DNA from 4 places in the Citrobacter sp. RHB25-C09 genome. Region 4 is predicted to be linked to each of the others. Evidence: predicted binding sites of a transcription regulator. Region 4 holds the regulator's gene; each other region holds the start of a gene.
What was found. The regulator PurR, encoded in region 4, represses purine synthesis genes. The targets are predictions, from matches to a motif close to CANGCAAACGTTTGCNTG.
Positions count from the first base shown of each region.

Region 1: pyrD (quinone-dependent dihydroorotate dehydrogenase) is a predicted target of PurR. The motif match lies at 1,627-1,644, and genes of this name have one in related genera.
Region 2: carA (glutamine-hydrolyzing carbamoyl-phosphate synthase small subunit) is a predicted target of PurR. The motif match lies at 7,088-7,105, and genes of this name have one in related genera.
Region 3: purL (phosphoribosylformylglycinamidine synthase) is a predicted target of PurR. The motif match lies at 6,359-6,376, and genes of this name have one in related genera.

Region 1 covers NZ_CP057483.1:1,706,079-1,714,097, forward strand. Annotated here, with positions in the region: gene HVY19_RS07875 (sulfonate ABC transporter substrate-binding protein) at 1-917, opposite strand, end outside; gene ssuE (NADPH-dependent FMN reductase) at 910-1,485, opposite strand; gene pyrD (quinone-dependent dihydroorotate dehydrogenase) at 1,728-2,738, shown strand; gene zapC (cell division protein ZapC) at 2,916-3,458, shown strand; gene HVY19_RS07895 (YcbX family protein) at 3,455-4,564, opposite strand; gene rlmKL (bifunctional 23S rRNA (guanine(2069)-N(7))-methyltransferase RlmK/23S rRNA (guanine(2445)-N(2))-methyltransferase RlmL) at 4,663-6,771, shown strand; gene HVY19_RS07905 (ABC transporter ATP-binding protein) at 6,784-8,019, shown strand, end outside.
Region 2 covers NZ_CP057483.1:803,676-811,694, reverse strand. Annotated here, with positions in the region: gene caiC (crotonobetaine/carnitine-CoA ligase) at 1-271, shown strand, start outside; gene caiD (crotonobetainyl-CoA hydratase) at 323-1,108, shown strand; gene caiE (carnitine operon protein CaiE) at 1,195-1,791, shown strand; gene caiF (carnitine metabolism transcriptional regulator CaiF) at 1,834-2,226, opposite strand; gene carB (carbamoyl-phosphate synthase large subunit) at 2,477-5,701, opposite strand; gene carA (glutamine-hydrolyzing carbamoyl-phosphate synthase small subunit) at 5,720-6,868, opposite strand; gene dapB (4-hydroxy-tetrahydrodipicolinate reductase) at 7,325-8,019, opposite strand, start outside.
Region 3 covers NZ_CP057483.1:3,238,397-3,246,415, reverse strand. Annotated here, with positions in the region: gene HVY19_RS15230 (YfhL family 4Fe-4S dicluster ferredoxin) at 1-2, opposite strand, end outside; gene HVY19_RS15225 (MurR/RpiR family transcriptional regulator) at 184-1,032, opposite strand; gene murQ (N-acetylmuramic acid 6-phosphate etherase) at 1,149-2,042, shown strand; gene HVY19_RS15215 (PTS transporter subunit EIIC) at 2,054-3,418, shown strand; gene yfhb (phosphatidylglycerophosphatase C) at 3,422-4,057, shown strand; gene tadA (tRNA adenosine(34) deaminase TadA) at 4,114-4,626, shown strand; gene mltF (membrane-bound lytic murein transglycosylase MltF) at 4,623-6,194, opposite strand; gene purL (phosphoribosylformylglycinamidine synthase) at 6,451-8,019, shown strand, end outside.
Region 4 covers NZ_CP057483.1:2,030,208-2,038,226, reverse strand. Annotated here, with positions in the region: gene HVY19_RS09495 (ATP-dependent helicase) at 1-2,138, shown strand, start outside; gene grxD (monothiol glutaredoxin 4) at 2,202-2,549, opposite strand; gene HVY19_RS09485 (C40 family peptidase) at 2,882-3,715, shown strand; gene sodB (superoxide dismutase [Fe]) at 3,971-4,552, shown strand; gene HVY19_RS09475 (MFS transporter) at 4,600-5,766, opposite strand; gene HVY19_RS09470 (YnhF family membrane protein) at 5,948-6,037, opposite strand; gene purR (HTH-type transcriptional repressor PurR) at 6,333-7,358, shown strand; gene punR (DNA-binding transcriptional activator PunR) at 7,355-8,019, opposite strand, start outside.

The sequences.
Region 1 (8,019 bases), 320 kb from region 4:
TTTTTCGGTACCAGCCGATTTTCATAAAACAGATCGGCGGTTTGTTGCTGTAACGCCGCGACGGAGGGACTTACCGGAGAAATAGAGGTTGGCGGACGGTGATCGAGATACGAGGCAATGACCGGCTCTGGCAATCCCATGGTTTTCGCCAGCAGCGTAATGCTCTGCGTGCGTTGGCTGATGGTCAGGGCATCCGCCTCGCTGAAGATCCCCAGTATGTTCTGAATAAAGGCACCATTTTTTTCCGCATAGGGACGGGCGGCGAGATAAAATGAACCGGTCTGCTTAAGGTCAGTACCATCTTTCAGGACGCGCACACCTCCCTGCAACAGTGCGGCAGAGTAATACGGATCCCAGATAGCCCAGGCATCGACGTTACCCTGCTGGAAAGCGGCGCGGGCATCCGCTGGGGTCAGATATGTCGGCTGGATATCAGTAAATTTCAGCCCGGCCTGTTGCAGCGCGCGCAGCAGTAAATTATGCGCGCTGGAGCCTTTTTGGAAGGCGACTTTATGGCCTTTGAGGTCGGCAACGGTTTTGATTGGGCTGTTTTCCGCAACCAGAATCACTTCAGCTTTTGGCTTCGGAGGTTCAACACCGATGTATACCAGATCGGCACCTGCGGCCTGGGCAAAAATCGGCGGGATATCACCGGTACTGCCGATATCGATACTTCCTACGTTGAGTGCCTCCAGCATCTGTGGCCCAGCCGGAAATTCAATCCAGGAGATTTTGGTTTGCGGATAGCGCTTTTCCAACAGTTGATGGCTTTTGGCCAGAACCAGGCTGATACTGCCTTTCTGAAAACCAATGCGTAGCGCATCCGGGGCGGATTCCGTCGCCTGCGCCAGACCTGAAAGCGTGAGTAACCCCGTCAGCGCGAGCCATGGTGTGCGTCGTTTCAGGAAATTAAGCATGGACAACTCCTTGAGGAATATGGAATTCAGGGGCCGGAACGTCACGGCGATGCAGTGCCTGCCAGAAGGTTTCCAGCGCGTTATCAAGGCGCAACTGCAAATTCGGGGTGAAATGCGGCTTGTGCTGGTAATCAATCACCTGAGAGTTGTCAGCAAACACGCCATGCAAAATCTCCTGCGCCTTGAGGGCGCTAAGCACCGGTTTCAGGGCGTAATCAACGGCGAGCAGATGGGCGACGGTGCCGCCAGTGGCTAAGGGCAGCACGACTTTTCCCTCCAGCGCGCGTTCCGGAAGCAGGTCGAGCAGGGTTTTTAGCGCACCTGAGTAAGCCGCTTTATACACTGGCGTGGCGACGATCAGACCATCGGCTTCCTTAAGTTGTCCGACTAGTGTCTTCAATGCCGGGCTGTCAAAACGGGCATAGAGTAGATCTTCAGGTTCGAAGTTATGCAGGTTCCAGTGGTAAACCTCAATCTGTTGGCGACTCAACTTTTCCCGGGCGTATTCCAGTAACGAACTGGAGCGGGAGGGAAAGCGAGGGCTTCCCGCGAGAGTAATCACGCGCATGGTTCCATTCTCCTCTTATAACCAAAAGTTCGTATTTATTTAACATTGATAACAATTTGGGCAGTCTGACAGAGGAGTCTGGCGAATCGAAATGATTTATGCGGTATAGAAAAGCTGAAAAATGCATAAAACCGCAGACTAAAGGGAAACGTTTGCTTTTTATTGCCGCAGGTCAATTCCCTTTTTGTGTGATATCACCCATAATACGCCCCCGGTTTGCTACCGGGAATCCAGGAGAGTTCATGTACTACCCCTTCGTTCGTAAAGCCCTTTTCCAGCTCGATCCAGAGCGCGCTCATGAATTTACTTTTCAACAATTACGCCGTGTCTCAGGGACGCCATTTGAAGCGCTGATCCGCCAGAACGTGCCGGCAAAACCGGTTACCTGTATGGGATTAACCTTTAAAAACCCCCTCGGTCTGGCAGCGGGTCTGGACAAAGACGGTGAGTGCATTGATGCCCTTGGCGCGATGGGTTTTGGTTCGATCGAGATCGGCACCGTTACGCCTCGTCCACAGCCGGGTAACGACAAGCCGCGCCTCTTCCGCCTGGTGGATGCCGAAGGGTTGATCAACCGTATGGGCTTTAATAACCATGGGGTGGACAACCTGGTTGAAAATGTCAAAAAGGCGCATTATGACGGCGTGCTTGGCATTAATATCGGCAAAAATAAAGATACGCCGGTCGAGCAGGGTAAAGATGACTATTTGATTTGTATGGAAAAAATCTATGCCTATGCGGGATATATCGCGATTAATATATCCTCACCTAATACGCCGGGATTACGTTCACTGCAATATGGTGAGGCGCTGGATGATTTGTTAAGCGCGATAAAAAATAAACAAAACGACCTGCAAACGATCCACCAGAAATATGTTCCGATCGCCGTGAAGATCGCACCGGATCTTTCAGAAGAAGAACTGATCCAGGTTGCCGATAGTTTAGTTCGCCATAATATAGATGGCGTAATTGCAACCAATACGACGTTAGATCGTTCCCTTGTTCAGGGAATGAAAAATTGCGATCAAATGGGGGGATTAAGTGGCCGTCCATTGCAATTAAAAAGCACCGAGATTATTCGTCGTCTGTCTCAGGAATTAAATGGTCAGTTGCCGATAATTGGCGTGGGCGGTATCGACTCCCTCATTGCTGCACGCGAGAAGATGGCTGCCGGAGCTACCCTCGTCCAAATTTATTCTGGCTTTATTTTTAAAGGCCCGCCGTTGATTAAAGAAATCCTGACGCATATTTGATTTTTTAACCTTCTTTATCAGAATATCAGACAACCGGGGGTTTATTTCCGCCTCTGGTTGTTTTATATTCTCTCACTGTTGCTTATTTAAACATTTTGAGCTTAGCTTATTAAGGCAATAAACGAAGCGGCGAAAAAGGACAATTTCGCAACATGACGATGGAGAGGAGAGAAAACAATGCGAATTAAACCTGACGATAACTGGCGCTGGTATTATGACGAAGAGCATGACCGAATGATGCTCGATTTAGCCAATGGCATGTTATTTCGCTCGCGTTTTGCTCGCAAAATGCTCACTCCCGATGCCTTCTCTCCAAGCGGTTTCTGCGTTGATGACGCGGCGCTTTACTTCTCGTTTGAAGAAAAATGTCGTGATCTCGGTCTGTCTAAAGAGCAGAAAGCAGAACTGGTGCTCAATGCGCTGGTCGCGATTCGCTATCTGAAACCGCAAATGCCGAAAAGCTGGCATTTTGTCGCCCACGGTGAAAACTGGGCACCTTCGACTGGCGATGCCGCCTGTGTCTGGCTGAGCGATACGCAAGAGCAGATCAGTCTGCTGGTGGTAGAACCGGGCGAAAACGCCGCGTTGTGCCTGTTAGCGCAGCCGGGTGTTGTCGTGGCCGGGCGCACCATGCAGCTTGGCGATGCCATTAAAGTCATGAATGACCGACTGAAGCCGCAATTACACGTTGACAGCTTCAGACTCGAACAGGCGGTTTAAAGCGAAAGCTTAATGGCCGTTTTTGGCACGCAGCTACAGCTCAGAATGGTACCGTCATCACCCAGCGCTGATTTCTTCAGTGGGTTTACTTCGCCTTCCAGTAGTGTAATCCGACAGCAGCCACAAATTCCCGCCCGACAAGAATACGGTACACGGATCCCCTGATTCTCCAGTTGCTCCAGCAGGACCTGCTGATTGTTGCCGCTGAATGTCTGCCCTTGCCAGTCGATAGTCACTTTCGCGTCGGGCTGTTGTCCGGATGGGACGGTATCATCTGCTGCCGTGGCGCCATAAACCCGGGCCGGTCCGGTCTTTAAAATTTCAACCTTGTCGCCAACGCGAATGACGCCACTGTTGCGTGCAATCAGGTTCTGACCAAAATCGACGTCGCCGTTGTCCTGTGCGGTACGGAAGGATTGCAGTGTGGCTAATGGCTCACCTGAAGGGTGCTTAACCCCTTTCTCCGGGCTGACGGTGGTAAAAATACAGCGGCTGCACGGTTTCGCGACGTCAAAAATAACCTCGCCGATGCGCAGCACTTTCCAGTTATCCTCTTCCCATGCCTGCGCACCGGAAACCACGATGTTCGGACGGAACTGCTCAACCTGGACGCTGGCCGGACAACGCTGCTGCACATCACGCAACGAGGCCTCGTTAACTAACAGATACGGATAACCATCGGCAAAGGAGAGAGGAACGGCAGCATGACGCTTTACCCGCCGGGTGAGCTGCGGGCCCACCCAGCGTAACTGAACGCTACGGGAGAAGAAACCACTGAGCCACTGGTTAATGGCATCAGGCGCAATTCGCGCGGTGAAGTGGTTGCCCCAGACTTCAGTCGGCGCATCCTGAGCGGCGAAGTCAGCAAAACGGACCACGGCGCTGCTGCCGTCCGGTGCGGTTAAATGCAACCCATCCTGGAAAGGGGAAGGGGTAAAGCGGACCATCTGCGGAAACTGGCGGGCAGTGATGAATGTCCCGTCCAGTTCGGTGAGCATAAAAATACGATCAAAAGCCAGACCGCTGACGTCTGCCAGAGCGTGAGTCAAGCCAATGCCGCGCATTGATTTGACGGGATGAATGAAAAGCCTGGTTAACGTCAACATCGCACATTCCTTCGATTTAAAATAAGCCCTCAACTTTATGACATGTGCACGAGATTCGCTATAATGCGCAGCAATTTTCTTAGAGTATAAGTGACGATATGAATTCTCTGTTTGCCAGTACGGCCCGTGGGCTGGAAGAGCTGTTAAAAACTGAACTGGAAAATCTGGGTGCGTTAGAGTGCCAGGTCGTTCAGGGTGGTGTCCATTTCAAAGGCGACACCCGGCTTGTTTACCAGAGCCTGATGTGGAGCCGCCTGGCCTCGCGTATTATTATGCCGTTAGGTGAGTGTAAGGTTTACAGCGACTTAGACCTCTATCTGGGCGTAATGGCGATTGACTGGACAGAGATGTTCAATCCTGGGGCGACGTTTGCGGTGCATTTTAGCGGCCTCAACGACACCATTCGTAACAGTCAGTACGGCGCCCTGAAGGTCAAAGACGCCATTGTGGACAGCTTCACCCGCAAAAATCTTCCGCGCCCGAACGTGGATCGCGAATCGCCGGACATTCGTGTGAACGTCTGGTTGAATAAAGATACGGCCAGCATTGCGCTTGATTTAAGCGGTGACGGCCTGCACCTGCGTGGTTATCGTGACCGTACCGGTCTGGCACCAATTAAAGAGACGCTGGCGGCAGCAATCGTGATGCGTTCCGGCTGGCAGCCAGGGACGCCGCTGCTCGACCCAATGTGTGGCTCGGGTACGCTGCTGATTGAGGCGGCGATGTGGGCGACCGATCGCGCACCGGGATTACACCGTGGACGCTGGGGCTTTAGCGGCTGGGCGCAGCATGATGAGGCTATCTGGCAGGAAGTGAAAGCCGAAGCGCAAACCCGTGCGCGTAAAGGTCTGGCCGACTACACCTCACGCTTTTACGGCTCTGACAGCGATGCGCGTGTCATTGAACGTGCGCGCAGCAACGCCCGTCGCGCAGGCATTGGCGAGCTGATCAGTTTTGAAGTGAAAGACGTCGCACAGTTGAGCAATCCACTGCCGAAAGGGCCGTACGGCACGGTGATCAGCAACCCACCTTATGGTGAACGTCTTGACAGTGAACCGGCGCTGATTGCGCTGCACAGTTTGCTGGGACGTAACATGAAGAATCAGTTTGGCGGCTGGAATCTGTCACTGTTCAGCGCATCGCCGGATCTATTGAGCAGTCTGCAACTGCGCGCAGATAAACAGTTTAAAGCCAAAAACGGCCCGCTGGATTGCGTACAGAAAAACTATCATGTGGCTGAAACCACCGCTGACAGCAAACCCGCGACGGTGGCGGAAGATTACGCCAACCGCCTGCGCAAAAACATCAAAAAGCTGGAGAAATGGGCGCGTCAGGAAGGGATCGAATGCTACCGCCTGTACGATGCCGATCTGCCGGAATACAACGTAGCAGTAGACCGCTATGCTGACTGGGTGGTCATTCAGGAATACGCGCCGCCGAAAACCGTGGATGCGCAAAAAGCGCGCCAGCGCCTGTTCGACATCATTGCAGCAACGCTGGCGGTACTGGAAATCGCGCCGAACAAACTGGTGCTGAAGACCCGTGAGCGGCAAAAGGGCAAAAACCAGTATCAGAAGATGAATGAGAAGGGGGAATTCATTGAAGTGGGCGAATACAACGCTCGCCTGTGGGTGAACCTGACCGATTATCTCGATACCGGTCTGTTCCTCGACCACCGCATCGCGCGCCGGATGCTGGGGCAAATGAGCAACGGCAAAGATTTCCTCAACCTGTTCTCCTACACCGGCAGCGCCAGCGTGCATGCGGGGCTGGGTGGGGCGCGTAGCACCACCACGGTCGACATGTCGCGCACCTATCTGGAGTGGGCGGAACGAAACCTGCGTCTGAATGGGTTAAGTGGACGAGCGCATCGTCTGATTCAGGCGGATTGCCTGGCCTGGCTGCGCGAAAGCAACGAACAGTTCGATCTTATTTTTATCGATCCGCCAACGTTCTCCAACTCAAAACGTATGGAAGATGCTTTTGACGTTCAGCGCGATCATTTGGCGCTGATGAAAGATCTGAAACGCCTGCTGCGTAAAGGTGGCACGATCATGTTCTCCAACAATAAACGTGGATTCCGTATGGATCTTGACGGTCTGGCGTCACTGGGACTAAAAGCACAAGAAATCACTCAAAAAACGCTTTCTCAGGACTTTGCCCGTAACCGTCAGATCCACAACTGCTGGCTGATTACCGCAGCCTGAAAGGATAAGTAAATGTCATTAATCAGTATGCATGGCGCATGGCTGTCGTTCAGCGACGCGCCGCTTCTCGATAATGCAGAACTGCATATCGAAGATAACGAACGCGTCTGTCTGGTTGGCCGTAACGGCGCCGGTAAATCGACGCTGATGAAAATCCTCAACCGTGAGCAAGGGCTGGATGACGGTCGCATTATTTATGAGCAGGATCTGATTGTTGCGCGTTTGCAGCAGGATCCGCCGCGTAATGTCGAAGGTACCGTTTACGACTTTGTTGCCGAAGGCATCGAAGAGCAGGCGGAATACCTTAAGCGCTATCACGATATCTCGCGCCTGGTAATGACTGACCCGAGCGACAGAAACCTGAACGAACTGGCGAAGGTTCAGGAACAACTCGACCACCACAATCTGTGGCAACTGGAAAACCGCATTAATGAAGTGCTGGCGCAACTGGGACTCGATCCGAATGTGGCGCTTTCTTCCCTTTCTGGTGGCTGGCTACGTAAAGCGGCGCTGGGCCGCGCGTTGGTGAGTAATCCGCGTGTCCTGTTGCTTGATGAACCGACTAACCACCTGGATATTGAAACGATTGACTGGCTGGAAGGGTTCCTGAAGTCCTTTAACGGCACAATCATTTTTATCTCCCACGACCGTTCATTTATCCGCAATATGGCGACCCGCATTGTCGATCTCGATCGCGGTAAGCTGGTGACCTATCCGGGTAACTATGATCAGTATCTGCTGGAGAAGGAAGAAGCGCTGCGCGTGGAAGACCTGCAAAACGCCGAGTTTGATCGCAAACTTGCCCAGGAAGAGGTCTGGATCCGTCAGGGGATTAAGGCACGTCGCACCCGCAACGAAGGCCGCGTTCGCGCCCTGAAAGCCATGCGTCGTGAGCGTAGCGAGCGTCGGGAAGTGATGGGCACCGCAAAGATGCAGGTCGAGGAAGCGACCCGCTCTGGCAAGATTGTGTTTGAGATGGAAAACGTCGATTACCAGGTTGATGGTAAACAACTGGTTAAAGATTTTTCCGCCCAGGTACAGCGAGGCGACAAAATCGCGCTAATTGGCCCTAACGGCTGTGGCAAAACTACGCTGCTGAAACTAATGTTAGGTCAGTTACAGGCAGATAGCGGGCGTATCCACGTCGGTACGAAGCTGGAAGTGGCCTATTTTGATCAGCACCGCGCTGAGCTAGACCCTGACAGAACGGTGATGGATAACCTGGCGGAAGGGAAGCAGGAAGTGATG
Region 2 (8,019 bases), 1.2 Mb from region 4:
TGAAAACGTCTCCTGCGTTGAGCTGGAAAATATCCTCTCCGCCCATCCCAAAATTCAGGACATTGTCATTATCGGGATTAAGGATGCTATTCGCGATGAAGCCATTAAAGCCTTTATTGTGCTTAACGAGGGCGAAACGCTCAGCGAAGAAGAATTCTTCCAGTTCTGCGAACAAAATATGGCGAAATTTAAAGTCCCCTCATTTATGGAGATACGTACCGATCTGCCCCGAAATTGTTCAGGAAAAATAATCAAAAAGAACCTGAAATAAACCCGCTGGCAGGAAGAAACCTGCCACCACCGCTATTTTTGGAGATGAACAATGAGTGAATCTTTACATCTGACCCGCAATGGATCTGTTCTGGAAATTATTCTGGATCGTCCAAAAGCAAATGCTATTGATGCAAAAACCAGCTTCGAAATGGGCGAAGTCTTTCTTAACTTCCGCGACGATCCTGAATTACGCGTGGCGATTGTCACCGGTGCCGGAGAGAAATTCTTTTCCGCCGGCTGGGATTTAAAAGCCGCTGCGGAAGGGGAAGCCCCCGATGCCGATTTTGGCCCCGGTGGATTTGCTGGCTTAACGGAGATTTTTGATCTCAACAAGCCGGTGATTGCCGCCGTTAACGGCTATGCCTTCGGCGGCGGCTTTGAGCTTGCGCTGGCGGCAGATTTTATTGTTTGCGCGGATAACGCCAGCTTCGCCCTGCCGGAAGCCAAACTCGGCATTGTACCGGACAGCGGCGGCGTACTGCGTCTGCCAAAGTTACTCCCTCCTGCAATCGTCAATGAAATGGTAATGACCGGCAGGCGGATGGATGCCGCAGAAGCGCTGCGCTGGGGGATCGTCAACCGCGTGGTCAGCCAGCAGGAACTGTTGACCAGCGCGCGCGAACTGGCACAGCAGCTGGTGAACAGCGCGCCGCTGGCGATTGCCGCGCTGAAGGAGATATACCGCGCCACCAGCGAAATGCCGGTAGAGGAAGGCTATCGCTATATTCGCAGCGGCGTGCTGAAGCACTATCCGTCGGTACTGCATTCCGAAGACGCGCTGGAAGGGCCGCAGGCGTTTGCCGAGAAGCGCGAACCGGTGTGGAAAGGGCGTTGATATTGACGTGCCGGATGACGATGTAAATACAGACCTCGTAGGCCGGATAAGCGCCAGCGCCATCCGGCGATTCAGGAGAGACAAAAGTGAGCTGTTACGCCTTTGAAGGCCTGGTTCCGGTTGTGCATCCGGATGCGTATGTCCACCCAAGCGCGGTGTTAATTGGTGATGTTATCGTCGGCGCCGGCGTTTACGTCGGTCCCCTCGCCTCCCTGCGCGGTGACTATGGTCGGCTAATCCTGGAAGCCGGATCGAACATACAGGATGGCTGTATCATGCACGGCTACTGCGATACTGACACGATCGTGCAGGAGAACGGGCATATCGGGCATGGCGCAATCCTGCATGGCTGCGTCATTGGCCGCGATGCGCTGGTCGGGATGAACAGCGTGATTATGGATGGGGCGACAGTGGGTGAAGAGAGCATTGTCGCCGCGATGAGCTTTATAAAAGCGGGGTATCAGGGAAAGGCCCGGGAGCTACTGGTAGGTTCGCCCGCGCGGGTTATTCGCGAAGTGACAGAACGAGAGTTGCGCTGGAAGCGACTGAATACCCAGGAGTATCAGGATCTGGCCGTGCGCTGTCGGGCATCGCTATGGGAAACGCAGCCTTTAACCGAGGTTGAAGAAAATCGGCCACGCCTGAAAGGCACGACCGAGGTGAAGCCTAAATCGGCATCTTAACCGTGCCGGATGTCGCTGACGTTTATCCGGCCTACGGGCCGATCACCGTTGGCGCATGCTCTTCGATAGCATCATCTGCCATTTTTGCTCGCGGTTAAGCTCCGAGGGCGGTACCGCAGTCATACGCGGCGACCTGGCGATCGTTTTTTCCTGCGCATTTTGTCCCAGACGGACATAAAGCTGCGGATCGATATGTTTCACTCTGACCAGACGCTGACACTGACATCCCCGACCTTCCAGTTCGTTCGGGATCGTCTTAGTCTCGCAGCATATTTCCCCCACTTCTGAAAGAATATAAGAGACAGTATTAATTGCTTTGCAGTGATCCATATTAAAATGCTTCGCAATCTCTTTTGCACTTACCCAACGGTTTTCGCTCATCACCCAGTCAGCAATCACCAAATAAAGCGGCTTATCTACATATTCTTCACACATGATCACACCATTTCATAAAGTTAAATTCTTGCCAGGCCCTGTCTGGAATAAACGACAACAAAGCCATATTGAAATTGTGGTTATAAGGAATAGTATGCAAGAAAAGGAATAATTAGTGTGAGCTAAATCGAGCTTGCTACATTCATTTGCTTGCATTTGCCGGATATATAGGCGCTGCTGTTCATTTGCATAAAAAAACGGCTCCGTCTCCGGAACCGTTTTTAATGCTGATAATTAACTGCTCAGCGGGTTATTTTTTAATGAGCGCGTGCATTTCCTGAACCGAAGTGACTTTTTCTGTCGCATCGGCATTCAGCGCCATCGCGGTGGCGAAACCGCCGTTGAGCGTAGTGTCATAATGCACTTTATACTGCAGCGCACTGCGGCGAATCACCCTTGAGTCCTCGATGGCACGACGACCGGCGGTGGTGTTGATGATGTATGTGTACTCGCCATTCTTGATACGGTCCTGAATGTGCGGGCGGCCCTCATGCACCTTGTTCACCAGACGCGGGTTGATACCGGCTTCACCGAGCACAATCGCGGTGCCGTGAGTGGCATCCAGCTCAAAACCCTGCTTCAGCAGCTTCGCCGCGAGGTCCACCACGCGCTCTTTGTCACCTTCGCGCACGGAGAGCAGCGCACGGCCACGTTTCTTCATCGTGGAGTTACTGCCCAGCTGTGCTTTGGCGAACGCTTCTGCAAAGGTGCGCCCCACGCCCATCACTTCCCCGGTAGAGCGCATTTCTGGCCCCAGCAGCGGGTCAACGCCCGGGAACTTGTTGAACGGCAGCACCACCTCTTTCACCGAGTAGTACGGCGGGATAATTTCTTTGGTCACACCCTGCTCAGCCAGAGATTTACCGGCCATCACGCGCGCCGCCACTTTTGCCAGCGGTACGCCGGTGGCTTTGGAGACGAACGGTACGGTACGCGCCGCACGCGGGTTGACTTCAATCAGGTAGACTTCGTTGTCTTTCACTGCGAACTGGACGTTCATCAGGCCGCGAACCTGTAATTCAAAGGCCAGCTTCTGTACCTGCTGGCGCATCACGTCCTGAATCTCCTGACTCAGGGTATACGCTGGCAGAGAACATGCGGAGTCACCGGAGTGCACGCCCGCCTGCTCGATGTGCTCCATGATGCCGCCAATCAGCACCATTTCGCCGTCGCAGATGGCATCAACGTCCACTTCAACCGCGTCGTCGAGGAAGCGGTCAAGCAGCACTGGTGCATCGTTGGAGACGCTCACCGCGGTCTGGAAGTAGCGACGCAGGTCGGCTTCGTCGTAGACAATTTCCATCGCGCGGCCGCCCAGCACGTAAGAAGGACGCACCACCAGCGGGTAGCCAATCTCTTTTGCTTTTTCTACAGCCATTTCAATCGCGGTGACGGTAGCGTTCGCCGGCTGTTTCAGCTTCAGACGGTCAACCGCCTGCTGGAAACGCTCGCGGTCTTCGGCGCGGTCAATCGCATCCGGACTGGTGCCGATGACCGGAACACCTGCGGCTTCCAGCGCGCGCGCCAGTTTCAGCGGGGTCTGACCGCCGTACTGGACGATAACGCCTTTCGGCTTCTCAACGCGGACGATTTCCAGCACATCTTCCAGTGTGACCGGCTCAAAGTAGAGGCGGTCGGAAGTGTCGTAATCGGTAGAGACGGTTTCCGGGTTACAGTTGACCATAATGGTTTCGTAACCGTCTTCGCGCAGCGCCAGCGAGGCGTGGACGCAGCAGTAGTCGAACTCAATGCCCTGGCCGATACGGTTTGGACCGCCACCCAGCACCATGATTTTGTCACGGTCGACGGACGGGTTCGCTTCACACTCGTCTTCATAGGTGGAGTACATATAGGCGGTGTCGGTCGAGAATTCAGCCGCACAGGTGTCCACGCGCTTGTAGACCGGGTGCAGGTCATACTGGTCGCGCAGCTTGCGAATTTCTGCTTCACGCACACCCGCCAGTTTAGCCAGACGCGCATCAGCGAAGCCTTTGCGCTTCAATTGGCGCAGGAAGTCTGCGTCCAGACCGTTGATACCCAGCTCTGCCACTTGCTCTTCCAGACGCACCAGCTCTTCAATCTGCACCAGGAACCAGCGGTCGATGTTGGTCAGGTTGAATACGCCGTCGACGGACATACCCGCACGGAATGCGTCGGCGATATACCAGATACGATCCGCGCCCGCGTCTTTCAGCTCACGGCGAATTTTGGTCAATGCTTCCGGATCGTCCAGGCTCACTTTCGGGTCAAAGCCGGTCGCGCCCACTTCCAGACCGCGCAATGCTTTTTGCAGAGATTCCTGCTGCGTGCGGCCAATCGCCATCACTTCACCGACGGACTTCATTTGCGTAGTCAGACGGTCATTCGCGCCAACGAATTTTTCGAAGTTAAAGCGTGGAATTTTAGTGACGACGTAGTCGATAGAAGGTTCAAACGACGCCGGAGTACGCCCGCCGGTGATATCGTTCATCAGTTCGTCGAGGGTGTAACCTACGGCCAGTTTCGCCGCCACTTTGGCAATCGGGAAGCCCGTTGCTTTTGAAGCCAGCGCAGAAGAACGCGACACACGCGGGTTCATTTCGATGACTATCAGGCGACCATTTTTCGGGTTCACCGCAAACTGAACGTTTGAGCCGCCGGTTTCCACGCCGATTTCACGCAGTACCGCCATCGAGGCGTTACGCATGATTTGGTACTCTTTATCGGTCAGCGTCTGGGCAGGCGCCACGGTGATGGAATCACCGGTATGGATACCCATTGCGTCGAAGTTTTCAATGGAGCAGACGATGATGCAGTTGTCGTTTTTATCACGCACCACTTCCATCTCGTACTCTTTCCAGCCAATCAGCGATTCATCAATCAGCAGTTCGTTGGTGGGGGAAAGATCCAGGCCACGTTCGCAAATTTCTTCAAATTCTTCGCGGTTATAGGCGATACCGCCGCCAGTGCCGCCCATGGTGAATGAAGGACGGATAATGCACGGGAAGCCAACGTCAGCGGCAACCGCCAGCGCTTCTTCCATAGTGTGGGCGATGCCTGAACGCGCAGTATCAAGGCCAATTTTCTTCATCGCGATGTCAAAGCGGCGACGGTCTTCCGCTTTATCGATGGCGTCTGCGGTGGCACCAATCATGGTGACGCCGAACTCTTCGAGTACGCCCTGACGCTCAAGCTCCAGCGCACAGTTCAGCGCCGTCTGGCCGCCCATGGTCGGCAGCACCGCATCCGGGCGCTCTTTCTCGATAATTTTACGAACCACTTCCCAGTGAATCGGCTCGATGTAAGTGGCATCGGCCATTTCCGGGTCGGTCATGATGGTCGCTGGGTTGGAGTTCACCAGAATGACGCGGTAACCCTCTTCACGCAGGGCTTTACATGCCTGCGCGCCGGAATAGTCGAATTCGCAGGCCTGGCCGATGACAATTGGGCCAGCGCCGAGGATCAGGATGCTTTTTATGTCTGTACGTTTTGGCATTGTCTTCTCAGCTCCTGATTATTTAGCGGTCTTACGGTATTGCTCGATAAGTTCGATAAAGTGATCGAACAGCGGTGCGGCGTCGTGCGGGCCGGGGCTGGCTTCCGGGTGCCCCTGGAAGCTGAACGCTGGCTTATCGGTACGATGAATCCCTTGCAGAGTGCCGTCAAAAAGGGATTTGTGGGTGACGCGCAGATTAGCCGGCATTGAGGCTTCATCAACCGCGAAACCGTGGTTCTGGGCAGTAATCATTACCGTGTTGTTGTCGATGTCTTTCACCGGGTGGTTGCCACCGTGATGACCAAACTTCATCTTCACGGTTTTCGCACCGCTCGCCAGCGCCAGCAGCTGATGGCCGAGGCAGATGCCGAAGACAGGAATGTCGGTTTCCAGGAATTTCTGAATCGCCGTGATGGCGTAATCGCAGGGTGCCGGGTCGCCAGGACCGTTCGAAAGGAAGATGCCGTCCGGGTTCATCTTCAGCACATCCTCCGCGGAGGTTTGTGCCGGCACAATCGTCAGGCGGCAGCCGCGATCCACCAGCATACGCAGGATGTTACGTTTAGCGCCAAAATCGTAAGCCACCACGTGGAACGGCAGGTCTTCTTCTTTTTTCGCTTCCGGCAGGTCACCCGCCAATGTCCAGCTTCCCTGCGTCCAGCCGTAGGCTTCATTGCAGGTCACTTCTTTCGCCAGGTCCATGCCATTCAGGCCAGGGAAGGCTTTCGCTTTTTCCAGCGCCAGGGCTGCATCAGGGTTATCCCCCGCGATAATGCAACCGTTCTGTGCGCCCTTCTCGCGCAGCAGACGCGTTAACTTACGAGTATCGATATCCGCAATCGCCACGATGTTATGGCGCTTCAGGTAAGAAGAGAGGTCCTCGGTATTGCGGAAATTACTGGCGATCAGCGGCAGGTCACGGATGACGAGGCCTTGTGCATGTACCAGGGAGGATTCTTCATCGGCGGCATTGGTGCCGACATTGCCGATATGGGGATAAGTAAGAGTAACGATTTGGCGAGAATAGGAAGGATCAGTGAGGATTTCTTGATAACCGGTCATTGAAGTATTGAAAACGACTTCCCCAACCGCCGAACCTGTTGCCCCTATGGCCCGACCGTGAAACTGGGTTCCGTCTTCCAGAACCAATAGCGCTGACTTAATCAAAACACCCTCCAGAGAATATTCACTCACTTTATTTGCATACTAATTCATTTGTGTTGCATGAATCAATGCAAATTTGCTTACCGGTGGATTTCTGGCAAACGGCGGCATTCTGGAGATATGGCGGTTAAAAGTCAACTTAAAGGCGGTATTTTTTATATTATTTTGCGACTCAGGAATGTATTGCTGCTTTTAACAGGTAAAAAGATCACCTTTGATGCGCAGGAAAACGCTTGCGTATACTTTATGGTGTGAAAATGAAGCTGGTAATGAGAAAAACCAGACCAGATGGTCAAAATTAACATGAAGGTAACGTAATTTCGATAGAAAAAACCAACTTTATAAGAGTTTATGTGAAATATTAGATGAAACGTTAAAAATAAATAGGGCAATAAAATATTACCCTATGTAATCAATGCATTACGATTACAATAACCACATCACGAAGGTAATAACTGGCTATAAATTGTTGAGATCGAGCACATCTCGCATATCAAAAAGCCCCTTTGGCTTAGAATCAATCCAAAGTGCAGATCTCACTGCGCCATTCGCAAAGGTCATGCGACTGGAGGCTTTATGGGTGATTTCGACGCGCTCACCAATATCGGCAAACATTGCGGTATGCTCACCGACAATATCTCCGGCGCGCACGGTGGCAAAACCGATGGTGCCCGGTACACGTTCTCCGGTATACCCTTCACGACTGTATACCGCGCATGCTTTTAGGTCTTTATCCAGCGCATGAGCTATCGCTTCACCCATCGCCAGCGCGGTTCCGGAAGGCGCATCCACTTTATGGCGATGATGCGCTTCGATGATTTCGATGTCGGTGTAATCCCCCATCACTTTTGCCGCTTTTTCCAGCAGCTTAAGCATTACGTTAACGCCGACGCTAAAGTTCGCGGCAAACACGATGCCAATCTCCTGCGACGCTTCACGAATCGCCTGTTTGCCCGCATCGTCAAAACCGGTGGTACCAATGACCATGCCCTTCCCGTGCTGGCGGCAAAAGGCCAGATGCGCCAGCGTACCTTCCGGCCGGGTAAAATCGATGAAGACGTCAAAATCGTCTTTTACCGCCGCCAGGCTGCTTTGCACAGTTACGCCTGTCTTGCCAACACCAGCGAGTTCCCCGGCGTCACTGCCCAATAAGG
Region 3 (8,019 bases), 1.2 Mb from region 4:
ATCAGGAAATTCTCAGAACCAACACAAACAGGGCGGGCATTATACACAAAATCATTCAAGTTGTATCAAGGCGGCAAGTCTGAGAATCCCCAGGCGCTTACTTAAGTCAGTGACTGGGGGGAGCAGACGCAGCCAACGCAGAGACAGCTTGAAGGATGACGTGTATATACGCGCATTCTTTGCTCAAACCAGTTTTTTTACCAGCGCCTCGCTGTGGCGAATTCGCTCCGGCGCATGCTCCAGATCCTGCTGTACCAGCGCCATAAAAAGCAGGTCGCTCAGCATCATCTGCGCGTGGGTAGAGGAGATGGCGGCGCTGCGCGTAGCCTGTTCTTCGGCAATGGTGTACAGGCAGCGGGTAGCGCGTTGTTGCAAAGCATTGGGCGAAAAACCGGTGATCGCGAGGATCTTACCGCCGACGCGTAACATTTCGTCTGCCGCCAGATTCAGCTCCCGGCGTTCGCCGCTGTAAGAAATCGCCAGCAACAGATCGTCGTCCGTCAACGCCTGAACCGCCGCAAGCAACGCGTGCATATCACGCTCAACCGCGACGTTAAACCCGATCTTCATGAGTTTCCAGGCAAAGTTCTGCGCGACCAGTCCAGACGCGCCGATCCCTGTCACCACGATACGTCGGGCGGTACGCAGCAACGTCACGCTTTCCAGCAGCTTCTCTTCGCTATTGACGTCCAGCGTGGCATGCATTGCCGCAATATTTTCTTTGATCAGTTTTTCACCCACCAGGCAAAGGGGGTCGTCGCCGCGAATTTGGTTATGTACCGGAACGGAATGCGGGCTGGAAGTGCTTGCCAGCGCCTCGCTTATCGCCAGCTTCAGCGCAGGGAACCCTTTGTAGCCGAGTTTTTGCGCAAATTTCACCACGCTGGACTGACTCACACCAGCCTCGCTCGCCAGCTGCTGGGAGCTGAGATGCCGTGCAGCGTCAGGTTGCGCAAGAAGATACTCTGCGAGTTTTTTGTCGCTTTGCGCTAATCCCAGGTAACGCTGACGAATGCGAATCAAACAGTTCATGGTTTCTCCGGAGGAAAACGTGAGGGCGATAACAATTCAAAATTTCATTCGCCTCAGGGAATATTATATTCCATTATTGGTAGATAATATGAATTAAAAATTCCTGAGGACCCAAAATGAATCTCGGCGCTTTAGTTTCTGAAACCCGTAACCCGCAAACCATGGATCTTGATGCGTTGTCCACGCTTGAACTGGTTCACCGCTTTAATCAACAGGATACCCTGGTCGCGGAAGCCGTAAAAGCCACCTTATCTGATGTGGCCCGTGCCGTAGATGCTGCTGCTGAAGCGTTAAAATCCGGAGGTCGTATTATCTATATGGGGGCCGGCACCAGCGGTCGTCTTGGGGTACTGGATGCCTCGGAATGCCCGCCGACCTTTGGGGTTCCCCATGGGCTGGTGGTCGGGTTGATTGCTGGTGGTCCGGGGGCCTTATTGAAAGCCGTCGAAGGGGCAGAAGACAACGCGCAACTGGGTGAGGATGATCTCATCGCGCTGAACCTCACGGCGAAAGATAATGTGGTGGGACTGGCTGCGTCCGGTCGCACGCCGTATGTGATTGGCGGTTTGCGATATGCGCGCAAAATCGGCTGCGCCACGGTCGCCATTTCCTGTAATCCAGGCTCCCCGATTGCTCAGGAAGCGGAAATCGCCATTTCACCGGTAGTGGGCCCCGAGGCGCTGACGGGGTCGACTCGGTTGAAATCTGGCACGGCGCAGAAATTGGTACTCAACATGATCTCGACTGGCGCCATGGTGAAATTTGGCAAAGTTTATCAAAACCTGATGGTGGATATGAAAGCCACCAACGTCAAACTCATCGATCGTGCCTGCCGGATGGTAGTAGAAGCAACGGGTATGACCCGTGCCGAGGCCGAGGCGTTGCTCAGGCAAACAGATTTCGAAGTAAAACCCGCCATTCTGATGGCATTGACGGGGCTTAGCGCCGATGCGGCGAGAGAAAAACTGATCGCGCATCAGGGCTTTTTACGTGCAGCACTCGCTGATTAACTGAGGTAGTTATGGATAAAACAGTGGCCCTTGCCCGCGAGATATTGCTGGGGATTGGCGGAGAGAAAAACATTCTGCGCCTGGAAAATTGCATGACGCGCGTCAGGGTTGAAGTTAAGGATGACGCATTACTGGATATTCCTCGTCTGAAGCAATTGCCTGGCGTCAGCGGTTACGTAAAGCAGGGTGAGCAGCATCAGTTAATTGTTGGCCCCGGCAAAGCGGCAAAAGTTGTCGATGCGATGCGTTCCCTGTTGGCGAACGGCGCTGAGCGTCCTGCCGGCGATGAGATTGAGCGGACCAAAGCGCAGGTAAAAGCGAAATACAAAGCGCCGATGAGCGATGCGCTGCGTAAGCTGGCCAACGTCTTTATTCCGCTGATACCGGCTTTTATCGCCTCTGGGTTAATCACCGGTATCATCAACATTCTCAAACGCCCGGATATCGTCGGCGATTTTGCGACGCATTACCCCAATATGCTGGGACTGATGGGCATCTTCGGCAGCGCCGTGTTCGCCATCATGAATATTCTGGTGGGGGTAAATACGGCTAAAGTCTTTGGCGGCTCATTGGCTATGGGCGGCGTGATGGCGGGAATTCTGTCGAGTCCGCAGTTGGCGCAGATTACGCTGTTTGGCGAAGCGCTGCAGCCCGGGCGCGGTGGGGTGATCGCTGTGCTGCTGGTGGTCGCGCTGATGTGCTGGATAGAGCGGAAATTCCGCGAAATATTACCCGGTTCACTGGAGCTTATTTTTAACCCGCTGCTGACGACGGTGATTACCGGTACGATTGCCATCGTCGCGTTGCAGCCGCTGGGCGGTTGGATCGCTGAATCTATCGCGCACGGTGCCTCATGGGCGATCGATCGCGGCGGCGTTGCCGTGGGGGCGGTACTGGCGGGCACGTTCCTGCCGTTAGTGCTGACCGGCTTACATCAGGGGCTGGTACCTATTCATGTCGAACTGGTTCAGGCGCATGGCTACAACGCACTGTTCCCTATTCTGGCGATGGCGGGCGTCGGGCAGGTAGGGGCGTCTATTGCTGTGCTAATGAAAACCCGTAATACGCGCCTGAAGAAAGTCATCAAAGGCGCATTACCGGTAGGATTGCTCGGCATTGGCGAACCGTTAATCTTTGGCGTTACCTTGCCGCTGGGAAAACCGTTTATTGGCGCCTGCCTCGGCGGCGCGGTTGGCGGAGCGCTCATCAGCTACTGGAAGGTCGCGACCGTCATTACCTTTGGCATTTCCGGATTACCGTTGGCGTTAACGATTGTGACCGGAAAAGTCATGCTCTATCTGTTAGGCTATCTGGTAGCGGTAATCGCCGGGTTCCTGTTTACCTGGCTATTGGGGTTTAACGATCCAGAGGAGTAAGGTTTGGCCAATCACGATCGGCGTGTTGTATTTTTTGACCTGGACGGTACGTTACATCAGGAGGATATGTTCGGCAGTTTCCTGCGCTATCTGTTACGTCGCCAGCCGCTGAATGCGCTGCTCGTACTGCCGTTGCTGCCGGTTATTGCGTTGGGGCTGCTGATCCAGGGACGTGCCGCCCGCTGGCCGATGAGTTTGCTGCTGTGGGGATGCACCTTTGGTCGCAGCGAGAGGCGTTTGCAAGCGCATCAGGCTGATTTTGTCCGCTGGTTTCGCGCTAACGTGACCGCGTTTCCGCTGGTGCAGGAACGTCTGACGACCTATCTGTTAAGCTCAGATGCCGACATCTGGTTGATTACCGGCTCCCCGCAGTCGCTGGTGGAGCAGGTCTATTACGACACGCCGTGGTTACCCCGCGTCAACCTGATAGCCAGTCAGATGCAGCGTGGCTACGGCGGTTGGCTGTTGACGATGCGCTGTCTGGGGCATGAAAAAGTTGCGCAGCTGGAGCGCCAGATTGGTGCGCCTCTGCGCCTCTACAGTGGGTACAGCGACAGTAAACAGGACAACCCGCTGCTCTTTTTTTGCCAGCATCGCTGGCGCGTCACGCCGCAGGGGGAACTCCAACAGCTGGAATAGTTGAAAGCATAGCTAGCATGTATAATGCGGCCGCTATGATTATCGGAGTATCCCTTTTGTCAGAAGTCGAATTTAGCCACGAATACTGGATGCGTCATGCGTTAACGCTGGCGAAGCGTGCCTGGGATGAACGTGAAGTCCCGGTCGGTGCCGTATTAGTGCACAACAACCAGGTCATAGGAGAGGGATGGAACCGTCCGATTGGTCGTCACGATCCTACCGCTCACGCGGAAATTATGGCGCTGCGGCAGGGCGGACTGGTGATGCAAAACTACCGTCTGATCGATGCCACTCTATACGTCACCCTTGAGCCGTGCGTGATGTGTGCCGGGGCGATGGTGCACAGCCGTATCCAGCGCGTCGTGTTTGGCGCACGTGATGCAAAAACGGGGGCGGCAGGGTCGCTGATTGATGTACTCCATCATCCTGGCATGAACCACCGCGTCGAAGTGAGCGAAGGCGTGTTAGCTGATGAGTGCGCGGCAATGCTGAGCGATTTCTTTCGCATGCGCCGTCAGGAAATCAAAGCGTTGAAAAAATCTGCCCATAACGACCCTCAGGTCGGCTAAGGCGCGCCAACGCTCGCCCGGTCTGTCGTCTTTTTCTTCTGCTGCGGAAGTAGCGGCGAAGGGGGATGCGGCAGATAGCTGGACGATGATTGCGACAGGAAAGAGGAGAGCGGCAGCCTCTGCTTGCCCAACGTCATCGGTGAAACTGCCGGGTAATCTGCGGCCAGCTTCAGCTCTTCCGCCACCTGCTTCTCTTTTTCGAGCAAATACCCGACCAGGCTTATCTGATATTTACGGATATTTTCCACGTACGTATAGGCTTCATGGCCTCGCGCATAGCCGTAGGTCAACTTGCTGTAATACGGTTTCTGGCTGAGCAGGGGAAGACGCTGTTTGACATCTGCCCAACTGTCCGGGTTCCCCTTGGTTTTTGCCGTTAGCGCTCTGGCGTCGAGCATATGCGCATAGCCCATATTGTAGGCGGCCAGCGCGAACCAGATGCGCTCTCCCTCCGGGACGCTTTCCGGCACTTTACTCATCATGTCCTGTAAATAACGCACGCCGCCGCTGATGCTCTGTTCTGCATCGGTGCGGTCGGTGATTCCCAGACTCTGTGCGGTATTTTTGGTGAGCATCATCATGCCGCGGACACCGGTTGGTGAAGTGGCCTGCGGATCCCAATGGGATTCCTGCCATGAGATGGCGGCCAGCAGTCGCCAGTCAATTTCCTCGGCGTATTTTTCAAACAGTGGCTTGAGCTCGGGTAGCATGGCGTCCACCGCACGCAGGAAAGTGCGGGTGTCTACATAGTCAAAGTCATCACCATGCCCAAGGTATTTTTCTTCAAGACGTGCCAGCGTGCCATCCTCATTCATCGTATTGAAGAAATCGAGCAGGGCGGCAGAAAGAGTATTGTCCTCATCCAGAGCGCTAAACCAGGTCACCGGTTGTTCATCGGTCACATCCAGCGCAACCGCCAGTTCCGGGTGAACCCGCTGGTACAAACTAATGGCGACAGAATCTGCAATGGTGTAGTTAAGTTTGCCCGCGATCACGTCATCCATCAGTTCCGTGACGCCTTTTTTGGCATCGGTGGTCCAGATCAGTTCGGGAAACTTTGTCTCTTTGAGGCGCTGCAAATCATTCGCTACGACGTGTCCCGGGGCGAGTGTGAGCTGGCCTTCTTTTATACTGCCGAGCGTGCGGGGGCGATACTGGCCTACTTTATAGACAAGCTGTTGTGAGACGGAGTAGTAGGTTGGGCCTGGCTGGTAATTTTTAACGCGCTCGCTGTTGTAGACCAGACCGGCCGCCAGCAGGTCGGCATCGCCATCATCCAGATCGTCAAACAGCTGGCTGATGTTCTGGCGCACGGTTACCTTTAGCTCCACGCCCAGATAGTTGGCGAACTGTTGGGCCAGTTCGTAATCCAGCCCGAAGGGTTTTCCGTTAAGCGTGGTCCAGGTTAACGGGGATTCAATAGTACTCACCCGCAACTCGCCCCGCGCCTGGATGGCAGCGATACGGTTGTCTGCTTTACCAAACCACGGGATAGCGGGCCAGAGAGCCGCAGCCAGCAGCAGCGTCAAAATGCCGATAAACAGATAATTAATCTTTATTTTTTTCAATTAGTTAATTCTCTGAACGGTACGTTGTCTCGGGATGGGAAAAGTCACTGGAAGATCGGGAGTATTCATCAATGAGCGGCATTTTGCTTAAACTTCCGCCAGTTGGCAACTAATTACAACCATTGGCCGCATCGTATGATAAGACGGACGGGAGATTTTATTTCGACGCAAACGGTTTCGTCAGCGGCTCAGATTCTTTATAATGACGCCCGTTTCCCCACTTGGGCACACCGAAAGCTTAGAAGACGAGAGACTTATGATGGAAATTCTGCGTGGTTCGCCTGCACTGTCGGCATTCCGTATTAACAAACTGCTGGCGCGCTTTCAGGCTGCCAACCTCCAGGTCCACGATATTTACGCCGAGTACGTCCATTTTGCCGATCTAAATGCACCGTTAAATGAAGATGAGCACGCGCAGCTTGCTCGCCTGTTAAAGTACGGTCCCAGCCTGAGCAGTCATACCCCGAAGGGGAAACTGCTGCTGGTGACGCCTCGCCCTGGCACCATCTCCCCCTGGTCTTCCAAAGCGACCGATATTGCCCATAACTGCGGTCTACAACAGGTCGATCGCCTTGAGCGCGGCGTAGCTTATTACGTTGACGCCTCAACGCTGACCGCTGCGCAATGGCAGCAGGTAGCCGCTGTATTACACGATCGCATGATGGAAACGGTGTACTCTTCATTGACCGATGCGGAAGCCTTGTTCGTTCATCACCAGCCGGCACCGGTTGCCTGTGTCGATCTGCTGGGCGAGGGCCGCCAGGCGCTCATCGACGCCAACCTGCGTCTGGGACTGGCGCTGGCGGACGATGAAATTGATTATCTGCAGGAAGCGTTCACTCGCCTGGGACGTAACCCTAACGACATCGAACTCTACATGTTTGCCCAGGCTAACTCAGAGCACTGTCGTCACAAGATTTTTAACGCCGACTGGATTATCGACGGCGAACAGCAGCCGAAGTCGCTGTTCAAAATGATTAAAAACACCATGGAACAAACGCCTGATCACGTGCTGTCTGCCTATAAAGACAACGCGGCGGTGATGGAAGGTTCCGAGGTGGGGCGCTATTTTGCCGACCACGCCACCGGGCGCTATGACTTCCATCAGGAGCCTGCGCATATCCTGATGAAGGTAGAAACCCACAACCACCCGACGGCAATTTCCCCATGGCCTGGTGCCGCGACCGGTTCCGGCGGTGAAATTCGTGACGAAGGCGCCACCGGGCGCGGCGCGAAGCCGAAAGCCGGTTTGGTGGGCTTCTCCGTATCTAACCTGCGCATTCCTGGCTTTGAACAGCCCTGGGAAGAGGATTTCGGTAAGCCAGAGCGCATTGTTACCGCACTGGATATTATGACCGAAGGCCCTCTCGGCGGTGCGGCGTTTAACAACGAATTTGGACGTCCAGCGCTGAACGGCTATTTCCGTACCTATGAAGAAAAAGTGAACAGTCACAACGGCGAAGAGCTGCGCGGCTATCACAAGCCCATCATGCTGGCGGGCGGGATTGGCAACATTCGCGCCGATCACGTGCAGAAAGGCGAAATCGTGGTTGGCGCCAAACTGATCGTTCTCGGCGGCCCGGCGATGAACATCGGTCTCGGCGGCGGTGCGGCGTCGTCAATGGCGTCCGGTCAGTCCGATGCCGATCTCGACTTTGCCTCCGTACAGCGTGATAACCCAGAAATGGAGCGTCGCTGTCAGGAAGTGATTGACCGCTGCTGGCAGTTGGGCGATGCCAACCCGATCCTCTTTATCCACGACGTCGGTGCGGGCGGTCTTTCCAATGCTATGCCAGAACTGGTGAGCGACGGTGGGCGCGGCGGT
Region 4 (8,019 bases):
GGCGACTCAACAACGGTGAAATTCAGATATCCGAGGTCACAACCGCTACGCCATCCCCCTTCGCTACGAATCTTCTTTTTGGCTATGTGGCTGAATTTCTCTATTCAACGGACACGCCGCTGGCAGAACGGCGCGCCTCGGTGCTGGCACTGGACAGCGAGTTGCTGGGCAATCTGTTAGGCCAGGGCAATCCACTGGAATTACTCGACCCGGTTATTGTCCGTCAGGTCGAGGACGAACTTCAGCGTCTGGCGACAGGCAGAAAAGCGCAGGGTATTGAAGGCATTTATGACCTCCTACGGGAGTTAGGGCCGATGAGCGAAGATGAGCTCACGGCGCGACATGAGGGCACCGCTGACGAAATTCGCACCTGGCTGCAGCAGTTAATTGACGACAAGCGAGTGTTTGTTGCCGTCATTGCAGGTATTCCGCGCCTGGCCTGTATGGATGATGCCACCAGCCTTCGTGATGCATTAGGTGTGCACTTGCCGCCCTCCCTGCCACAAGCGTGGCTGCATCCGGTAAATACACCGCTGCGGGATCTTTTCCTTCGCTACAGTCGTACTCATGCGTTATTCACCACCGCACAGATTGCAGAAGCGTTTGGGCTGGGTATCGTCGTCGCGGATGAACTTCTCCAGCCGTTACGGGACCAGGGATTGCTCATTTTCCTACGCACAGAGGAATCTACCACCCCGGGAGGGATCCGCTCTGCCATCTGGGTAAGCGAGGAGGTTTTTCGTCGGCTGCGCATTCGCTCATTGCAGGCGGCCAGAGAAGCTACCCGTCCGGTTTCAGCACAAATCTATGCACGGCTGCTGCTGGAGCGTCAGGGGGTGCTCTCAACCACTGACGGCAGCGCGGCACTCTTTGCAGGAACCGGCATCGGAACGCTGGAAGGAAGTGACGGTGTAACGCGCGTCATAGAGCAACTGGCCGGACTCGCACTCCCTGCGTCACTGTGGGAGAGTCACATCTTACCCGCCAGAGTCCGTGACTATTCACCGGATATGCTTGATGAACTTCTCGCCACCGGAGAAGTTATCTGGTCCGGAGAGAAGAAACTCGGTGACGATGACGGACTGGTCGCTCTGCATTTGCGTGACTATCTGGCCGAAACCCTGGCCCCAGCGAGCAGCGAAAACCACACACTTTCAGCGATCCAGCGCGCTATTCTGGATGTGCTGTCAGGTGGTGGTGCCTGGTTTGCCCAACAGCTCAACACAATGATCCGCAGCAAATTCGAAGCCCCGTTAGACGATGATTCCATCTCCCCTGCACTTATGCACGAAGCGCTCTGGGGACTGGTCTGGCAGGGCTATGTCACCACAGATATCTGGGCCCCCTTGCGTGGGCTGTCTCGCGCCGCCGCCTCTACCCGGCATCAACCCCGACGTTCAACGCGCATGCGTCGAGGTCGGCCGGTTTATCCCTCCCGCCCGATAAGCCATATTATGCCTGTCTCGTACAATACGCCTGCGCTGGCCGGCCGCTGGTCGCTGTTGAGTACAGAAAAACTCAGCGATACCGAGCGGATGCTGGCCAGCGCCGAGAATATGCTCGACCGCTACGGGATTATCAGTCGCCAGGCCGTGGTTGCCGAATATATCCCCGGCGGTTTCCCTGCCATGCAGACTCTGTGCCGCAGCATGGAAGATAGCGGGCGTATCCTGCGTGGACGCTTCGTCGAGGGGATGGGTGGCGCGCAGTTTGCTGAGCGAATGACCATCGATCGGCTTCGCGAATTGTCCGCTCAAGGAAAAGATAATCAGACCTACACGGCCGTCGGCTTGTCCGCAGCTGATCCCGCAAACCCGTGGGGCAATTTTCTGCCCTGGCCTGCCCATTCTTCAACGCTCGCACCTACCCGACGTAACGGCGCCTTTGTTGTCATTTGCGGTGGCGTTTTAAAACTGTATCTTGCCCAGGGTGGAAAAAAAATGATTGTCTGGACGGAGAAAGAGGCTATGCCATCAGCTGACATTTTCCGTTCGCTAACCGACGCGTTGCGTCGCGAACCAAGGCTACGTTTTACGCTTACTGAGGTTAACGATCAGCCAGTACGACAGACCAGTCTGTTTACACTGCTACGGGAAGCGGGATTTACCAGTTCACCACAGGGGCTGGATTGGGGATAGAGGCATTGATGTGAAAAGGAGCTTTCCTGACGACAGGAAAAGCTCCTTTAAAACGGGTACAGATTACTCTGCGTCTGGTTCTTCAGTTTTGTATTTTGCAGCAGTTTCTTTAATCAACTGCTGCAACTCACCGCGCTGGTACATTTCAATGAGAATGTCGCAGCCGCCAACCAGTTCACCATCTACCCACAGTTGTGGGAAAGTCGGCCAGTTAGCATATTTCGGCAGTTCAGCGCGAATATCCGGGTTTTGCAGAATATCCACATAGGCAAAACGCTCACCACACGCGGAAAGTGCCTGCACAGCCTGGGCAGAGAAGCCGCAGCTTGGCAGTTTTGGTGAACCCTTCATGTACAGGAGAATCGGGTTTTCAGCGATCTGGCGCTGGATTTTTTCGATAGTGGTGCTCATTGTCTTGCTTCCTTAACTTCTTTTACGGCAGTTGACTGACATTGTAGCGGGTCAGACCAACATCGGAAAATAACATTTTCATCACGTTTACTATTTTATCGTCTGACGACCAAAGTTGCATTCCTAATAGCACTTCAGGCCACCGTTATATACAGATTGTCGGTTTGAGCATCAAATTCCACTTTGGCTGATGAATTTTTTTGCACTCAGTAGCGAAACACTATTTTTAACAATAAAAGCTATTAACAATCGTTGTTTCTATAGATTAGAATCCTAACGTTTTGTAAATCACACGCAGGTATGATTCAACCTGCCTTAACCGAGGACTGCCAGTGGCGCGGATAAACCGGATTTCGATCACGCTCTGTGCTTTACTTTTTACATCTATTTGCGTTCTGCCTTCAGCACATGGCTCAAGGCACGCCAGCACTACATCTGAAGTTACACATACAAAAAAAGCATCTGAAAAAAAGAAAAGTACCGTAACGGCCAGAGCCAGTAATAAAACCAGTAAAACAGCCAGCAAGCCCTCCCGTAAAACCACTGCTAAAACTAAAACCGTCTCTTCCAGCAAAAAGCCCACTGCCGCTTCTACTAAAAAAACCAAAACCGTCAGCCGCAAAGCGAAATCTGCGGTCAAGAAAACCGCAGCGGTAACCTGGACAGAGAAATGCACGCCGCGCAAAGGGCGTAAGCCGCATTGCGTAAAGGTTAAAGGCAGCATGCCGGGGACGATTGCCGACGCGCATAAAGTAAAAATGCAAAAGGCAACCTCGACGGCGATGAACAAATTGATGAGCCAGATCGGTAAGCCGTATCACTGGGGCGGTACTTCTCCGCGCACCGGTTTTGATTGCAGTGGCCTGGTCTATTATGCCTATAAGGATTTGGTGAAATTCCGTATTCCACGTACCGCAAACGAGATGTATCACCTGCGTGACGCGGCACCGATTAAGCGTGGTGAATTAATGAATGGCGATCTGGTGTTTTTCCGCACTCAGGGACGTGGAACGGCAGATCATGTCGGCGTGTATGTCGGTAACGGAAAATTCATTCAGTCGCCGCGCAGCGGTCAGGAAATTCAGATCACTTCCCTCAGCGAAGACTACTGGCAGCGCCACTATGTGGGCGCGCGTCGGGTTATGACGCCTAAAACCATTCGATAAAACTTACCCTGTTGTTCAGTCAACAGGGTAAGTTCTTCTTTTGCCACACCTTTCAATTTGCTACCCTATCCTTACGTACAATAGGGTTATTGTGCGAATGTATAATTTTAAATCCCTGAATGGTTTGGGGTGCAGAATGGCAGCAAGGGAGTGACTCGAATCCCCGGTGGCTTATCACTGTAAGTGGCTGGGGTGAACGTGTGCAGCTAACGCATCTGCAGCCTGGAGCATGACGGGAAAATAAGGAGAGAAGCAATGTCGTTCGAATTACCTGCACTACCGTATGCTAAAGACGCCCTCGCGCCGCATATTTCGGCTGAAACGCTGGAGTATCACTACGGTAAACATCACCAGACGTATGTCACCAATCTGAACAACCTGATTAAAGGCACCGCGTTTGAAGGAAAGTCACTGGAAGAGATCGTGCGTAGCTCTGAAGGTGGTGTATTCAATAACGCGGCTCAGGTCTGGAACCACACTTTCTACTGGCACTGCCTGGCACCAAACGCGGGGGGTGAACCGACCGGTAAGCTGGCTGAAGCCATTGCCGCTGCTTTCGGTAGCTTTGCTGAATTTAAAGCACAGTTTACCGATGCCGCCATTAAGAACTTTGGCTCTGGCTGGACCTGGTTAGTTAAAGGGAAAGAGGGGAAACTGGCTATCGTATCTACGTCAAACGCCGGTACGCCGCTGACGACTGATGCCACGCCGCTGATGACCGTTGATGTCTGGGAACACGCCTACTATATCGACTATCGTAATGCGCGTCCTGGCTATCTGGAAAACTTCTGGGCGCTGGTGAACTGGGAGTTTGTCGCGAAAAACTTCGCTGCATAATCTGTTAAATGCCTGATGGCGCTAACGCTGCCATCAGGCATTTTTATTTAGCTGGCAACACACTCTGCCTGAGGCTGTTTTCTCGCTGATACAAACACCAGTAACAGTGCCAGCCCTGCGACAATCGCCCCCATGACCGGGACAAAGCTATAGCCTAATCCGCCGGAGATCACCGCCCCGCCTGCTGCTGCACCTAACGCATTTCCCAGGTTAAATGCGCCTATGTTCACAGAGGAAGAAAGACCAGGCGCTTCGTGTGCGACACGCATGACTCGCATCTGAAGCGGCGGCACGACGGCAAATGTTGCCGCGCCCCAAACCACCATACTGACGGCCGCCCCCCACTCACTCTTCGCGAGAAACGGTATTGCCAGCATGATCACCATCAGAAGCAACAGAAAGCCCTTCAATGTACCATTAACCGAACGGTCGGCCAGTTTCCCGCCAAGATAATTACCGATTGAAAAACCCACACCAATCAGGACGAGCATTCCGGTGACAAACGCAGGGGTTGCGTTGGTAATACTGTGCAGCACAGGTGCGATATAGGTGTAAAGTGTGAACATGGCGCCCGCACCCAGCACTGTGGTCATTAAGGCAGACAACACCTGTGGGCGCATTAAAACTGCCAGTTCTTTTTTCACTTCCGGACGCGTGCCCGCTCCGCCTTTCGGCAATGAGAAGAACAGACTCACCATGGAGATAACGCCCAGACCGGCGGTTGCCATAAACGACATGCGCCAGCCGATAGTTTCACCCAGCCAGGTCGCTGCGGGGACGCCACCGATATTGGCGATGGTCAGCCCCATAAACATGGTTGCCACCGCGCTGGCCTGTTTATGTTTCGGGACTACACTCGCAGCAACAACAGAGCCCAGCCCGAAGAACGCGCCGTGGTTAAGGCTGGTCAGAATCCGCGACAGCATCAGCGTGGTGTAATCTGGCGAAATAGCAGAAAGCACATTGCCAAGTGTAAAGATTGCCATCAAAAAGATCAGCGCGTTACGACGTCCACGATGTGAAAGCAGCAGCGTCATCAGCGGCGCGCCGACCATTACTCCAACGGCATAAGCGCTGATCAACATCCCCGCTGCCGGTATTGACACGCCGACGCCATTAGCGATGACGGGCAATAAGCCCATCGGTGAGAATTCTGTAGTTCCTATACCAAACGCACCGATTGCCAGCGCCAGTAACGGATAATTAATTTTCATGTGTTGATTGCTCCGCCTCTTCGCGTTGAAACGCGATGCTCATGTATGAGTGAAAAGCATGACATCAATCACAAAAAAATGAAATTAACAAAAGTACAAAAGACTATTGCAGATTAGATAACAATTCAGACAGGGATATTGGCAGGAAGGTATGAGGGAGCGCATGCTCCCTCTCGGTGAATCAGTGCAGTGCTGCCGTCAAACCACCCGCAACGATCAGGGCCAGAACAATAACTGTGGTCACTACGGAAAACTTAAGATCGGTACTCATCAACTTTTCTCCTTTTTATTCCCACACAAAAAGTGATATAGCGCATTTTTACACACTTCTGAGTAAAAATCTCCCACGATTTAGAGTGATATCTGTTTTTAGCACTTCCCCTTTTCGTTAAGATCAGCCAGAATTCCACGCTTACTAATTTAGCGTACTGGCCATTGACCCCTTCCTGTCGTTCCGTGTCGTTTTCCCGGCGTGCCGCAACCCTGATGTTGCGATCGGGGTGTGTGAAGGCAAACGTTTACTTAACGTAGTTTAACGATCGGGTTAGGGTCTGGAGTGAGATGTAATGGCAACAATTAAAGATGTAGCGAAGCGAGCAAACGTTTCCACTACAACCGTATCACACGTAATTAACAAGACGCGTTTCGTCGCTGAAGAAACACGCAATGCGGTGTGGGCGGCAATCAAAGAATTGCACTATTCCCCCAGCGCCGTTGCCCGTAGCCTGAAGGTGAACCACACCAAGTCTATTGGACTGTTGGCGACCAGTAGCGAAGCTGCGTATTTTGCAGAAATTATTGAAGCCGTGGAAAAAAACTGCTTCCAGAAAGGCTACACCCTGATTCTGGGTAATGCATGGAATAGCCTCGAAAAACAGCAGGCCTATCTCTCAATGATGGCGCAGAAACGCGTCGACGGCCTGCTGGTGATGTGCTCTGAGTACCCGGAGCCCCTGCTTTCCATGCTCGAAGAGTATCGCCATATCCCAATGGTGGTAATGGACTGGGGCGAAGCCAAAGCAGATTTTACCGATACGGTGATTGATAACGCCTTTGAGGGCGGCTATATGGCGGGTCGTTATCTTGTCGATCGCGGTCATCGAGAGATCGGCGTCATTCCGGGGCCGATGGAGCGAAATACCGGTGCCGGACGTCTGGCCGGTTTTATGAAGGCGATGGAAGAAGCACTGATCAAGGTTCCGGAAAACTGGATTGTTCAGGGTGATTTTGAGCCGGAATCCGGTTACCGCGCCATGCAGCAGATCCTGTCGCAGTCGCATCGCCCAACGGCGGTCTTTTGCGGCGGTGATATTATGGCGATGGGCGCGCTTTGCGCTGCGGATGAGATGGGACTGCGCGTGCCGCAGGACATTTCGCTGATCGGTTATGATAATGTGCGTAACGCCCGCTTCTTTACGCCGGCATTAACGACGATCCATCAGCCAAAAGATTCACTGGGTGAAACCGCCTTTAATATGCTGTTAGACCGTATCGTCAACAAACGCGAAGAGTCGCAGTCTATCGAAGTTCATCCGCGCCTCATTGAACGTCGTTCCGTTGCGGATGGTCCGTTCCGCGACTATCGTCGTTAATTCTTTACTGCGGGAGTCTCTTCCGGCTCCCGCAACCACTCTCTGTTCAGCGTTTCGCTGTCTCCCAGATAGTCCAGCAGCCAGGCAAGCGCAGGTGAGGTATCGTTCTGCTGCCATGTCAGGCAGCATGCCGCATCCGGGAACGGATTCTCCAGTTCCAGTGCCACCCACTGTCCGTCATTAAGCCGCGGTTTAGCAAAATGCGTGGGCACCATGCCGATGCACAGCCCGGCAGAAATGCAGGTCGCCGAAGAGTTCCAGTCCGGAACGACCATCCGCCTTTGGTTATCAAGTAGCCAGGTCACGCGTTTTGGCAGGGTACGCGACGTATCCTCCAGCACCAGTGATGGCCAGTTGCGCAGAGTGTCATCACTCAGGGGGCCGCGCATCGCCGCTAAGGGATGCTGCTTTGCTACCACGCAACTCCAGCTCAGCATCCCCATATCACGGAAGGTGTAGCGTCCCCCAACGGGTATCGCCTGCGTTGCACCGATAGCAAGCTCTACCCTGCCATCAGAAAGCGCGTCCCACACACCGTTGAAAACCTCCTGAAAAACCAGTAACTCTACGTCATCAAAATGGCGATAGAAATCAACGATCATTTGCTGGGTGCGTTCCGGGCGAACAATATTGTCCACCGCGATCGGCAATTGCCCGCGCC